DNA from 4 places in the Paenibacillus sp. P2(2022) genome. Region 4 is predicted to be linked to each of the others. Evidence: riboswitches for the same ligand, from Rfam matches in the RefSeq annotation. Region 4 holds a riboswitch; each other region holds the start of a gene.

Region 1 (3,384 bases), on a different contig from region 4:
GAAGCTCCCGAAGACACTCCCAGTGTATACGGATCAGCCAAAGGATTACGTAGCACACCCTGAAATCCGGCTCCCGCCAGCGCCAGCGCTGCTCCAACCAACATTCCCAGTAACACCCGTGGCAGTCTGACCTTCAAAATAATCTGCTCTGCAGATGTATTCCAATCCGGTGTAAACGTATCACCTAACCACGGTAGGTGGTTGATCAAAATACCTGTGATCTGGCTGACCGGAAGACTGACCGAGCCGATGCCAAGACAGAGCAGCAGCGTCAGCAGCAGCAAGACAAGACCAGTCCCCCCAAAACCGATCAGTCTACGATTCATTTGAAAATTTCAGGGTACACGCCCTTGGCTACTTCCTTGAGCCCTTCTGTTACGCGTGGACCTGGACGGCTAATCAAATTATCATCCACGGCAAATACACGATTGTTACGAACAGCCGATATTTGATCCCATCCACTACGAGCTTTTATGATATCGCCGAGGGACTGGCCTGTTTTGTCATCCTTCACACTTTTGCTGTATAAAATCACGTCAGGGTTGGCAGCTATAATATTTTCCTCACTGATTTGGTACCAGCCCTTCTGCGTGGCACCCACGTTTTCGCCGCCCGCCAATGTGATCAGTTCGTCCATAAACTCGCCTTTACCCACTGTCCAGCCTGGTGAAAATTCGACGTATACCCGTAGCTTCTGCCCTTTGCCGATATTTTTAACTCCTTCTTTCACTTCCGCTACATCTGCTCTCATCTTGTCGGTCACCGCTCTCGCTTCTTTCTGATGATCGGTGATTTTCCCATACAATTCGATGTTAGCTATGACATCTTCAACGGTCTTCGGTTCCGTTTTAAAAATCATAATTCCCATGTCACGTAGCTTAGTCGTAGCCTGTTCACTAAGTGAAATTCCTGCAAAAACGACATCAGGGTTCGCAGCAATGATCGCCTCTTCGTTCGGTTTCATAATACCGCCCACTTTAGGCTTTTTCGTAGCTGCCTCCGGGTAATCAGAGTAGTCGGATACACCAACAATTTCCTTATCCAATCCGATAGCGAACAACGCCTCGGTTTCTGCCGGGGAGACGGAAACGATCTTGTCCGGTGCCTTTTTAAATGTAAATTCCTGTCCTGTTGCATCCTTAACCGTTAGCGGGTAAACCGTTTTGCCCGGAGGCTCTTGTGCGGTTACGGTCTGTCCCGGCTGCTGTGAAGAAGCTTGGCCCTCTTTATTTTCTACATTTTTTCCATTCGCGCCACATGCACTCAGCACAACTGCCAATATCAGCGCCAATAGACCTGTTGTCCATACCTTTATTTTTTTGCCTGCCATGATTTGCACCCCTTCATACAAAAATCGTTAAGAGCGTTACTTGAACATCATCCGATATTTTCCTCATTCCAGCCTTCTTTTCCTATCAAAAACCCCCGCATCCTCATATCAGGATACAGGGGTCACGTTAGCACAGATCGTGCGCAGGCGGGCAGCTTCTTTCCGCATGGACAGTCACTGCGAACACGTCATCCTTTCCTCGAAGGATTATGGTGACAGGCGGACGGGCAGGTATCCTGACTTATGGAAGAGGCATGCCCTGATATTCTTTCACATGCTTGGCGGCACATGTAACAGGGCTAATGAGCATGTTTCCATTTACAGTGGCGGGACCGCGTCGGACTCACACCGACTTCCCTTTTAACAGCGCAATGAAGAAAAGCAAGTTCCCTCACACGGCGCCGACCTCGTCTGCTGGATATTTGATGTAGTGTAGTCAAGCCGTTCTTTTACTTGATGATTATAGGTTAAAAAGAGTTAGCTTACAACCCAAACAGCTGCTTGATTCGCCACAACTACCCTAGTGAAAAAGCAATTTTGCTATACAATTGTGCAGTCCTGCCAGCCTTAACTGAAGCCTAATCGCTTCTCCCGGTTTTGGATTCAGACTCCAAAAATCATGACCTGGTATCAGCATACAAACCAATTGGCGAATTACTCCACCATGCGTGACAACCAAAACAGAGGGCGGTGCAGCATTCGACTCTATTGGCTGAACCTTCAAAGCAATGCGCCACGCAAACAGAGAGTCACGGAATTCGCGCAGACGATTCACAAAATGGACCCAAGACTCTCCTCCAGGCGGGGTGATTCGTTGCGGCTCATCAATCCAAGCGCGATACAACGCCACATCCTTAAGCATGTCATACGTTTTTCCATCCCACTCGCCAAAGTGAAGTTCTCGCAGACGTGGTTCCATGATAGGAGGCATAGCAGACAGGAAACGTTCAGACGTCTTTGCTGACTCCGGCAAAATGATCTGCAAGGTCTGGCGACATCGCATCAAGTCACTGCAATAGATTTGAGCAAAGGACTGGCCCTGCAATTTTTCCCGTAAAGGCTTTAATTCCTGCTCTGCTCCAGACAGCAAACTCAAATCGGCATGTCCCACATATCGACGTTCCTTATTCCATAAGGTTGTGCCATGACGAACTAGCACGAGCTCCATGTCCCATTGCAGACCTTCTTTAGCATCATTCGGCTCACTATCCTGTTGTGGGTTCGGACTTAGTGCACGTTCTCGCACTCTTTTCCCTTCTGTATTTTGTTTCAAAATAATGTCACTCCTCACCGCATCCATCCCAAGGCAAAACACCCCGCAACTCCCAACAAACACAACCCTACAAACATAGTGGATACGGCGAACATCAGCCGGATTGTATGCCGGATATCCTTCGACTCCAGTGGTCGTATCTCTTCGCCCATATATGCCCGAAAGGAGCGTACGCCGTGATACACGTTATAGCCACCAAGACGAATCCCCAAGGCACCTGCCACCGCTGATTCGGGAAAGCCGCTGTTTGGACTGGGGTGCAGACGGGCATCCTGCTTGACTGTGCGCCAGCTTCTTGCAGCATCCAGCCGATACAACCACGCCGCTATCACAAGCATAACTGCTGTCAGGCGAGCCGGAATGTAGTTAGCTACATCGTCCAGACGTGCCGAGGCCCAGCCTAAATGCAGGTACTTTTCATTTTTGTAGCCAACCATTGAGTCGAGCGTATTTACGGCACGATATGCCAGTGCCAAGGGGGCTCCCCCGATCAGGGCATAAAAAAGCGGGGAAATAATGGCGTCCACGATATTTTCAGCGACTGTTTCGACGGTACCGCGTACAATTTCAGGCTCGTCAAGCTGCTGCGTATCCCTCCCAACAATCATGCCTAGCTCCCGACGTGCCACAGTCAGGTTATTCGCCTGCAACGCTCGGTATACGGCCATCCCTGCGTCCTTTAGTCCTTTGGAAGCAATTGTGGTTGCAACCAGAACAATTTCTACGACGACAGACAACCATGGGTGAATCCAGGCAAGCACACGCAATAGCCCCCAAGCAA
Region 2 (3,384 bases), 240 kb from region 4:
CAAACCGCGTTCACTTCTACTGTTGCTGGTGCATCTTCATGCCGGAAACCCGCAACGATGCCTACACGTTTGAAGAATTTATGAAAACGCTCGTTCGGATGTCCTTTTTCCTTATATTCAGCAATAATGTTCTCCACGATATCTGTAATCTGATCACCCGGAATCCCTTCCGCTACGGGCTGAGCGGCATGAGCATTACGGCCAAATTTTTTGCCGCCGAGAAACAGATCGTATCCTCCCTTGCGATAGACGATTCCGATATCCTCCATCACCGCTCCATAGCAAGCCATGCCGCATCCATTCAAAGCAATACTCGTTTCCTTGGGTGCCTGTAATCCGCCAAGTACAACCTGTAGATGCTCAGCCACAGGCACCGCATCATCTTTCTCCATATTGCAGAAGTCGCATGCCTTCACCTTAAACACATCGCCGATCGGCATGACAATGAATCGTTCATCCCGAAGCCGTCCGACCAGTTCCTCGGGGTCTGCGCACGGCACGCGCAGCACGATCTGATGATCTGGCGTGTATTCCAGCTCGCCATCATCACCCGCTACCTCGGCGAGCAATGCCATCTGCCGAGCAGTGAACTTCTTGTTTCCCACGCCAGGGGAAACCCCCACCTCAAACAGCGCAGGCTTACCAAAGCCGCCTGACGCCTTCCCAGTCGTAGCCACCGTTGCCGTTCCGACGGCGCTCTGGGCGGTAGGCGCTTGCCCGCTCCAGCGAGCATTGGCTTCGCCCGGCAGCTTGCCGCCGACAGCTAGGCGGCTTAGTGCCTCTGCTGCCAGCGATGCTGGAGCCGCTCCGGTTGGCTTCGCGGGCGCAGCCTGCACGGTAGCCATCGCTTGCGGGCGTGCCTGCGTGGCAACCGCAGCGCTGCTCGCGGAAGGCTCGGGAGGCGCAGTCAGAGCTCCGCCTCCCTGCGGTGTATCCAGCGCGCGATCCTCTTGCGCGCCCAGCGACCACGGCTCCGCTTCCGTGCGAAGCCGCTGATGCGGTTTGAGCACTTGCTCGGTCGCGTCCAGCGTGTATTTGCGCTGATAGCCGCGCGGAGTCACGATTAACCCGTCATACACTGTCGTCGAGGAATTGCCGATGATTACGGTCGTCAGCATCCCGATATCATGGTTCAGCATATCTTCCAGCGTCGTTACAATAACCTGCTGACGTTCACGATAAGCACTCTTCACCAGTCCAACTGGAGTTTGCGAATCACGGTAACGGAGCAAAATGGACTGCGTCTCCACAATCTGGCGGGTACGTCGACCACTGCGCGGGTTGTATAAGGCAATCACAAAATCAGCCGAAGCCGCAGCTTCTACACGCTTCACGATCGTTTCCCACGGGGTCAGATGATCACTCAGACTGATTGTGCAAGCATCATGCATAACCGGCGCTCCCAACAACGAAGCACAGGATTGAATAGCCGAGATCCCCGGCACAACTTCTACCTCAACCCCGTCCTCGCGACGCCAGCCTTTTTGCATCAGCACTTCGTACACCAGCCCTGCCATGCCATAGACCCCAGCATCTCCACTAGAAATGACGGCTACCTTCTTACCCATCTCTGCTTGGCGAACCGCCTCCTGCGCACGGCTCACTTCTTCTGTCATCCCTGTGCGTACAATCTCCTGTCCGTTCAACAACGGACGAATCAAATCAACGTAGGTATTGTAGCCGATAATGACCTCACTTTCGGCCAGCGCATCCAACGCCCGTTTTGTGATATGTTCCATATCTCCTGGTCCAAATCCAATCACCAGCAATTTTCCTAATGGGCTCATCGTGCTCCTCCTATCATCCTTTTCAGGGCAGCTATACTATCTATTTCAATAATTTGTGGCATCCTTTAACTCAAAAAAAACCCATCCTGCCCGGATGGGGTTCCTATGTACGTATCTCTCTTACCAGACGAAACAGCGTAAGAAGACAGTTCTTGTCTTCCTCCTATCTGCCGTTGTTTTCCATCTGTTTTGTTTACGCTTCAAACGCTGCTGCACGTTCATATCCACGCAAACCTGTAACCAACATGGAAAAAGCAACGTGTGCCTGATTTCCTGATTTCGTACACCCATCCTCTCCGCGAAGGTTAACGGTGCATACAGATCAAGGTAGGTCTCCTGGCTTGGCATCAACGGATTCTCTCGTCTTCCCCGTTTTGTACGAGTGACCATTTAAAAGAACCCTCTTCCTTACAGTGGCGGGACCGCTCGGGACTTGCACCCGATTCCCTGTTACCCTTTGCTCAACCGCAAAGGCACCTTGTCTGTCCGCTATTTGATTATGGGTCTTATCATAACCTTGCCTCAATCAGTTGTGCAAGCACGAAAAAAGCTTTATTTCAAGTTCTCTGCTTTATTTTTCAACATATGCAGCAGTTCATCCGGGTCCGCAGATATACTCAGTAGCGCTGGATGATCAGCTCCGGTAAACCCTTCCTGCACGCTATGACGTACCATTTCTACCAACGGGTCAAAATATCCATTCACATTCAGCAGCCCAATGGGCTTGCGATGTATACCGATTTGCGCCCAGCACAATACCTCGAACAGTTCCTCAAAGGTTCCCAAGCCTCCCGGAAGGGCTATAAACGCATCGGCCATCTCGCTCATCGCCGCTTTACGTTCATGCATGCTTGCTACCTCAATAAATTCGGTAACTCCCCGATGAATGATCTCTGCATCGAATAACAGGGTGGGCATAATGCCGGTGACCTGACCGTCACCCGCCAACAGTCCATCCGCCACCTTACCCATCAGCCCTCTGCTGGAGCCACCATAAATTAAACGGATATGCTGGCGAGCCATAGCTTCACCCAGCTTGCCTGCCGCCTCAACATATACCGATGAATGTCCAGGTCTGGACCCTGCAAATACACAAATAGAATTCATAAACGTCTCAGCTCCTGTCCTCAATATCATGCATCGAAACTTATTCATTATATTAGATAAATATTTTCGCTATAACAAAAAACTTTGCGATGCATGTCCAACAAAAAAAGATAAAGACCTCGTAGGCCCTTATCTCTATTTTACTCTGTATTAGTAAATATAAGTTCATTTTTAGCTTACTGCTTTTATCAGTTCTAGCTCATTTCAAATGACCGTTCACGCTCTTCAGACCACAGCCATGCACCGAATCGCTATGTTCAAAATATTTGCCCAGCTCCACCATCATCGCACCCATGCGCTCTTCAGTTGGAAATACGACTCGTTCAATCCCTTCTTCCAAAATGGATTGTGCAGTTACCTTGCCTACCGATACAGCAATGACATCTTCACGAAAAGCTTCCAGTAAATCCTCCATTCGATTTTGCTCTCTGGCATATTGGGCCAAAAATCGAATTTGCGGACCACTCGTGAACGTAACGGCATCAATCGT
Region 3 (3,384 bases), 210 kb from region 4:
AATCAGTTCACCATGACTACGAGAGGTTTCAATAGAAATCACGTCGGCATCCATGTCTGAAATGGACTGGATCATATCTTGGAATTCGGAATAGCACATGTGTGTATGGATTTGGGTCGCAGGTTCAACAGTGGCCGTGGTCACAAGGAAGGCTTGAACCGCCCAATCCAGATAGGCCTGCTGTTGTTCTTTTTTCAACGGGAGCCCTTCGCGAATTGCGGGTTCATCCACCTGAATCATGCTAATACCCGCTTGTTCGAGTGCCTCTACCTCTGCCCGTAATGCCAGAGCTAATTGCAAAGCAACTTGCCTGCGTGGAATATCATTGCGTTCAAAGGACCAGTTCAAAATGGTCACAGGGCCTGTAAGCATTCCTTTAACTGGCTTGGAGGTTAACGATTGGGCAAATGCCGTCTCTTCCACAGTCATTGGTTGATCGAACGACACATCTCCGTAAATAATCGGCGGTTTAACACAGCGGGAGCCGTAGGATTGCACCCATCCGTTTTGTGTAAAAGCAAAGCCTTTTAGTTTTTCGCCAAAAAACTCAACCATGTCGGTCCGTTCAAACTCCCCATGTACAAGCACATCTATGCCAATGTCCTCTTGGATATCAATCCATTCCTTGATCTGCTGCTGGATGAATGTCCGATATTGCTCGGCAGACCATTCTCCTTTGCGATAGTGCAGGCGGGCCTTGCGAACCTCAGCAGTTTGCGGGAAGCTGCCGATGGTCGTCGTAGGCAGTGGGGGTAACTTCAGCCTATTTTGCTGAATTATACGGCGCTCGGCGAAAGGAACGCTGCGTGATAGTGGCTCCTTTGCCAACAGGTCGGCCAAATCGGCAGCTGTCTGTACCCTTGCCGCTGAGCTGTTGAAGCGGGCTACCGCTTCCGCACTTTGCTCAAGCTTGGCAAGTGCGGATGGATCATGCTTACCAAGTGCAGCCGCCAAGACTGCGATTTCATCCAGCTTTTCATCGGCAAAGGCTAGGGCATGCACCAGCTCTCGGTCCAGCTTGTGCTCTGCTTCCAGACTGACCGGCACATGCAGCAGACTGCACGATGGCTGCACGATAAGCTGTTCTGCATTGATTTGTTCTGCTAACTGGCCCAACAGCGCAGCCACGGCATTCAGGTCGCTGCGCCATATATTGCGCCCATCAATGACACCAGCACCCAGCGTTTTCTCTTTGGGGAAGCCATGTCGCGATATATGCTGGAGATTTTCGCCATCATCATAGACAAAATCAAGACCCAGTCCCTGGACTGGAAGTTCAGTCAGACGCTCATAATGATCTAGGCTACCAAAGTAGGTTTGCAGCATGATGTTTAAGGAGGGAGCAGCTTGGGTCAAAGCTTCATAGACCTCCTGAATAATATCCAGATCCTCTACTGGGAATGAGGTGGTCAGGACAGGTTCATCGATTTGGACCCATTGTACGCCTTCTGCTGCTAGTTCGGACAGGACTCGGGCGTATAAAGGCAGGAAGGTTCGTATAATAGAGGCCAGATCCTTACGATCATAGCCTTTGGATAAAACAACAAATGAGTAGGGACCGATGAGAACCGGTTTACCGTCAATACCTAGCTCCTGCTTTGCTTCACGATAAGCGAGTAAGGGCTTATTTTCAGTGAGCACTGGAGCCGCATTTTCCAATTCGGGAACGATGTAGTGGTAATTGGTATTCATCCATTTGGTCATTTCGCTGGCGGTAGCTCCCTTCTGCCCACGTGCCATCCCGAAATACACAGACAGAGGAACCGGACCTGTAGGACGATAGTTGAACCGTTCGGGTACGAGACCGAACATCACAGATGTATCCAGCACATGATCGTAATAGGAAAAGTCTCCGACAGGAATGCGATCAATCCCTTTGTCACGTTGCTTGCTCAGATGCTCCAGACGCAATCTTTTCATCTCACTATGCAGTTCACTTTCGTTAATACTACCCTGCCAGAAGCGCTCCAGTGCTTTCTTCCATTCCCGGTTCCCGCCGATACGCGGATATCCCAGATTACTGCTAGTCAAACCGGACAATGCAGATCGTTCGTTAATGGACATGTAGGTTTCCTCCTAAGTGGTAGCCAGTTTATTTTTACGTACCAAAAAAGGCATTCTGTCCCCAAGGCTAAAAATAAGTAGGGGAAAGAATGCCTCCGCGATTAAAATTCAAAAATACGGCGACTGCTCTTAACACCTCCCTATCTTCCGTAGGTACTGCGATGTTGTTAAAATAGGCAGGTCTCCTGACTTACGGATCATGACGTTCAGCATCCCTTCCCGGTCTGTGGACCAGTGGGTGTATGAGCAGCTGAACATTCCCCGTTTACAGTGGCGGGACCGTCCCGGATTTGCACCGGCTTCCCTTTTAAGTCTGATCTGAATAGAACAGACACCTATTTCCAAACTATGCGATTAAGGTATGACGAATAATTATGCACTCGTATACTTGTTCACCATCATAAGTGAAACTCACAGGATGTGCAATAGAAACAGTAATAGAAACTGGAGTGGAATCTGTTAGTTATATGCAAAAAAGACAAGTCCAACCCATCGTGGGGAACTTGTCTTTGGTATAGCATCTTGCTAAGTAGAACATCGCCTTTAAGCTAATGAAACGGTGTAACCTGCTTGAGTACTGGCTTTCACATCTACCAGGCGCTGATTACGGCTGCCCCGAAAGGGGAGGGTCAAATCCTTTTGCTGTTCAACAAAACGGCCGTCCACAATCACGTCACACAATAGCGCCAGTTCCTGTCGCTCCCGATCCATGAGCAGATCTTCGTAGACAAAGCCTGTGTAGGCCCAGACGGTTCGGTCGGGACAAGCCGCGCGGAAGTCACGTACAAATTGCGAGCATTCTGCTGCTGAGAAAAAAGGGTCTCCCCCGCAGAGAGTCAATCCGTCCAACAGCGGATTATCCATGATATCACGGATGACCTCCTGTTGACGCTTGGGCGTGAATGGCTCCCCTGCGCGAAAGTTCCACGAAGCTGGATTAAAGCAGCCGGGACAGGCATGGCGGCAACCGCTAATGAATACGACGGTGCGCAGGCCGTATCCTTCATTCAGAGATTCCGGAATATAGCCGCACAAATTCACTTATGCTTCACCCGGTCGCGAACTTCGGCTTGCTTGGCAGCATTAAAACGAACGGTATAATCACCTGTCAGATATCCGGTTACCCGACGTAAACGCTGAAAATGCGTGTGTTCCTCATCCGTGCCGCATTGAGGACAGCTTGTCCCGATAATTCCTTCATAGCCGCATTCCGTACAACGATCCACCGGATGGTTGATGGAGAAGTAGCCAATGTTCTGATGCAGCGCGTATTGAACAATTTTAAGAAACGCATCCGGGTTATTCCGCGCATTACCGTCC
Region 4 (3,384 bases):
TGCACAATGAACGACTGCGGTAAATCTGTATTGATGATATCCAGCGCTTGCAGTGTTACCGCATTACGCTGTGCGGTATCCTTCGCCAACTTCAGGCTGTGAAGAATATTCTCCAGCGGTTTGGAAGCATAACGGCTTACATTCGCTTCACTTGTAGAGGAGTAGAACATGTCCATAAAATACTGCGGCTCCCCTGTATGGGCCGTGAGCATGCTGTACATAGCAAAATCCCAATCATTTTTGGTCAATGCCTCGTCGATATTTTCCACCTTGCGAATCTTGACCTGGATTCCCTCATTCAGCAATTGGCTCTGAATCACCTCAGCCATGACGGATAGCTCCGGACGCTGTGGGAAGGTCAGCAGCGTAACCTCGAATGGCTTGCCCTGCTTGGTCCACGTACCTTGGGCATCCTTCTGCCAGCCATCCTTCGTCAACAACTGCTCCGCCGTTCCGTCCAATGCTTTGCGCTCAATCTTACCGAAGGGAAGAATGCTCGGAAACGGGCTGCTTGCTTCCGTACCGAAGCCTCTCATGACGGCGCTCACAATGGATGCGCGCGGAATCAGACTGTCCACCACCTTACGGTTGGTTGCATCCTTGAACACAGGTGATTCCATGTTGTACACAATCATATGGGTGCGCAAGGATGGAGCCGACAGCACTTGTAGCTTGTCGTTCTTTTTTAATACCTCTGCGTTATCTACCGGAATATCCGTCGCTACATCCACCTCACCAGATTGTAACGCCATCAGGCGCGAATTACCGTCCGTAATGAATTTCATCGTCGCTTCGGCCAATCGCGCCTTTTCGCCCCAGTATCCGTCATAACGCTCGACGACCAAGGATTGATCCTTGTTGAAGGCTTTGATTTTAAAAGCACCTGTCATTGCAGGGTAGCTTTGCTCATCTTTCATGGATGCCACATCCAGTACAATCGTTGACGGATCAGCCAAATTGGATACCAGCGCTGCATTCGGCTGGTTTGTCGTAATTTTCAGCGTCAGCGGACCAGTTACATCAATGGACTTCACATCCAGTAAATCCTTCGCCAGATGGCTTTTTTCGATTGAGCGCAGCAAAGATGCTTTTACACTTACTGCATCCATGCTCTTTCCATTATGAAACGTGACCTTATCCTGCACGCTGAACGACCACACATTAGGACTATCATGCTTCCACTCCTTGGCTAGCCAAGCTACAGGTTCCAGTTTTTCATTCAAACGAATGAGTGTCTCACCGGCACCGGAACGCATCACATCCCAGCTATTGTCTCCATGCGGATCGACGCCTGACGGTTTCCACGTATACGCCATCACCAGCTTTTTATCTGCTTGAGTCTGTTGTGCAGACGTGTTCTCACCCTTGCCCGAGCTATCCTCCGTCTTCGTGGCTGCGCCACATCCCGAAAGAGTCATAACTGCCATCAGCAGCAGCAATCCTGTACATATGAACCATGAACGCCTATTACGATTGCCTATCATCCCACATTTCCCCCTCTATCTTGTAAAATCGTATAAACCTAACGCAAAACGCGAAAAAGCATTCCCAACCACTTGATCAGCAGTCAGAAATGCTTTCATTATAAAATGTCAAAACTCACCTCAAAGCCAGCTCCAAAAACATAGAAGGGATCAGATCGGTTTCAGACATTCCGTATGCAGCACGCCTAACCACCTCCCCAGCATCCCGTGGGTCTGACAGTGATGTCAAAACAGGCAGGTCTCCTGACTCCAAGCGTATCTTTCAGGCCTTCCCGGTTCCTCACAGTTCCAGTGGCTTGTTCTGAAAGCTCCAGCAGTACCCTGCTGATGCCTGTATACAGTGGCGGGTCCGTGTCGGAATCTACCGAACTTCCCTTTTAAGTGAACACGCTCAACAACTATCTACATCGTCTCTACGAAACTTCGTATATAGAGTTGTCCGGCTCACACCTGTTTTCTTCCTTTATTCCTTTTTATTACGATTTAGGATTATCTTATTTTGTTGCTACTGGCTTGTCAACAAATGTTGCGTAATAATTTAAATTTGAATGATATAGTGTGAATCAAGACCAAGGCTATTCATTGCTTGCGCGCAATTGAAGGTATGTCTTAACGTTGCGTGCACACAATTCACGTGTTAAAATTAGGTATAGAGATAACCACCGTATCCGTATACTAAAAAGAGCCTTCGCCGCTCCAACGGCAAAGACTCTTAGGACTTGAAAGGCTGTGGATCACCACCACGGCGCGCTGCATAACTGAATGTTAATGCGAACGAAACCCACCGTTAGGGGCCAACCTAATTACGCGGTGGGTTTTCGCTTGTTCCGAAATTTCCGACGCAGCCAGCGATAAAGCTTACGAATACTAAACACCAGGCTTAGTAACGTAACCATCCAACGCAGCACATCATAGCACGACACAAGGTTGACCATCGGCTTCACCCCCTTTCGGGAAGCTGCGCCGTGATCCGAAAACATCCACCACTATCCAAAGTCCTTAAGGTAGATTATACCATGCCTCTTCCTACCACTCGAAAATCCAAACCCCGATCTTCATACAGAAAGAGGGTTTTATCAATAATTTCATGCTGCTTAATAAATAACTAGTTCTGGATAACCCCATGCCAAACAGCCGGAAAAGAGGCTACGCCCTCTCTCCGGCTGTTTTTGTTTATTTCCTATTCATCAAACCTTCTGTGGAACTTCTGAGACATTAACGCCTTTGACCGATTCACCCTGTTTTCTTGCCAAAACAATGTTCAAGACAATTGCCGTAATCGAGCCAGATACGATGCCGTTTTGCAGCAGCATTTTGGCAAAGCTCGGCAGTTGGTCGAACATTTGCGGCAGAACAGCTGAGCCTAGGCCCACGGCAATACTGCATGCTGCAATCAGCAGATTGCTTTCTTTCCGCAGATCCACTTCTGACAAAATAGACATGCCTGATGCAGCAACCGAGCCAAACATGACGATCATCGCCCCGCCCAGCACAGCGTTAGGAATCACTGTCGTCAAGGCAGCCAGCTTAGGCAGCAAACCGAGGACGACCATGATGCCGCCAGCAGCAAAAATAACGTTACGGGATTTGACGCGAGTCAGCGAGATTAAACCCACATTTTGGGAGAAGGCCGTGTAAGGGAACGCATTAAAAATACCGCCCAACATAATTGCAAGTCCTTCCGAACGAAGTCCATTGACGATTTGCTTTTGCTCCACTTTCTGATCAATCGCTTTACCTACTGCTAGATAAACCCCCGTAGACTCGACCATGCTCACAATATTGACGATAATCATCGTACATACTGCCATAATGCTAAACTCCGGCTTACCAAAATAAAACGGCTGCGCAATACTCACCCACGAAGCATCCGCTACGGGAGCAAAATGCACCATTCCCA

What was found. A riboswitch is a leader RNA that binds a small molecule or an ion and turns the genes downstream of it on or off. The one in region 4 is predicted to bind cobalamin.
Region 1: linked by a shared signal. The riboswitch ahead of MMB75_RS07920 (ABC transporter substrate-binding protein) and the one ahead of MMB75_RS14045 (ABC transporter substrate-binding protein) in region 4 are both predicted to bind cobalamin.
Region 2: linked by a shared signal. The riboswitch ahead of cobJ (precorrin-3B C(17)-methyltransferase) and the one ahead of MMB75_RS14045 (ABC transporter substrate-binding protein) in region 4 are both predicted to bind cobalamin.
Region 3: linked by a shared signal. The riboswitch ahead of metE (5-methyltetrahydropteroyltriglutamate--homocysteine S-methyltransferase) and the one ahead of MMB75_RS14045 (ABC transporter substrate-binding protein) in region 4 are both predicted to bind cobalamin.

Annotation. Positions count from the first base shown of each region.
Region 1 is NZ_JAKWFI010000002.1:165,523-168,906, reverse strand. Features, by position in the region: gene MMB75_RS07925 (FecCD family ABC transporter permease) at 1-326, opposite strand, end outside; gene MMB75_RS07920 (ABC transporter substrate-binding protein) at 323-1,330, opposite strand; cobalamin riboswitch at 1,540-1,755, opposite strand; gene MMB75_RS07915 (histidine phosphatase family protein) at 1,851-2,603, opposite strand; gene cbiB (adenosylcobinamide-phosphate synthase CbiB) at 2,618-3,384, opposite strand, start outside.
Region 2 is NZ_JAKWFI010000003.1:269,372-272,755, forward strand. Features, by position in the region: gene cobJ (precorrin-3B C(17)-methyltransferase) at 1-1,787, opposite strand, end outside; cobalamin riboswitch at 2,097-2,282, opposite strand; gene MMB75_RS12990 (LOG family protein) at 2,340-2,894, opposite strand; gene MMB75_RS12995 (uroporphyrinogen-III synthase) at 3,094-3,384, opposite strand, start outside.
Region 3 is NZ_JAKWFI010000003.1:299,493-302,876, reverse strand. Features, by position in the region: gene metE (5-methyltetrahydropteroyltriglutamate--homocysteine S-methyltransferase) at 1-2,064, opposite strand, end outside; cobalamin riboswitch at 2,223-2,418, opposite strand; gene nrdG (anaerobic ribonucleoside-triphosphate reductase activating protein) at 2,608-3,105, opposite strand; gene MMB75_RS13110 (anaerobic ribonucleoside triphosphate reductase) at 3,102-3,384, opposite strand, start outside.
Region 4 is NZ_JAKWFI010000003.1:510,834-514,217, forward strand. Features, by position in the region: gene MMB75_RS14045 (ABC transporter substrate-binding protein) at 1-1,484, opposite strand, end outside; cobalamin riboswitch at 1,701-1,905, opposite strand; gene MMB75_RS14050 (hypothetical protein) at 2,288-2,419, opposite strand; gene MMB75_RS14055 (nucleobase:cation symporter-2 family protein) at 2,672-3,384, opposite strand, start outside.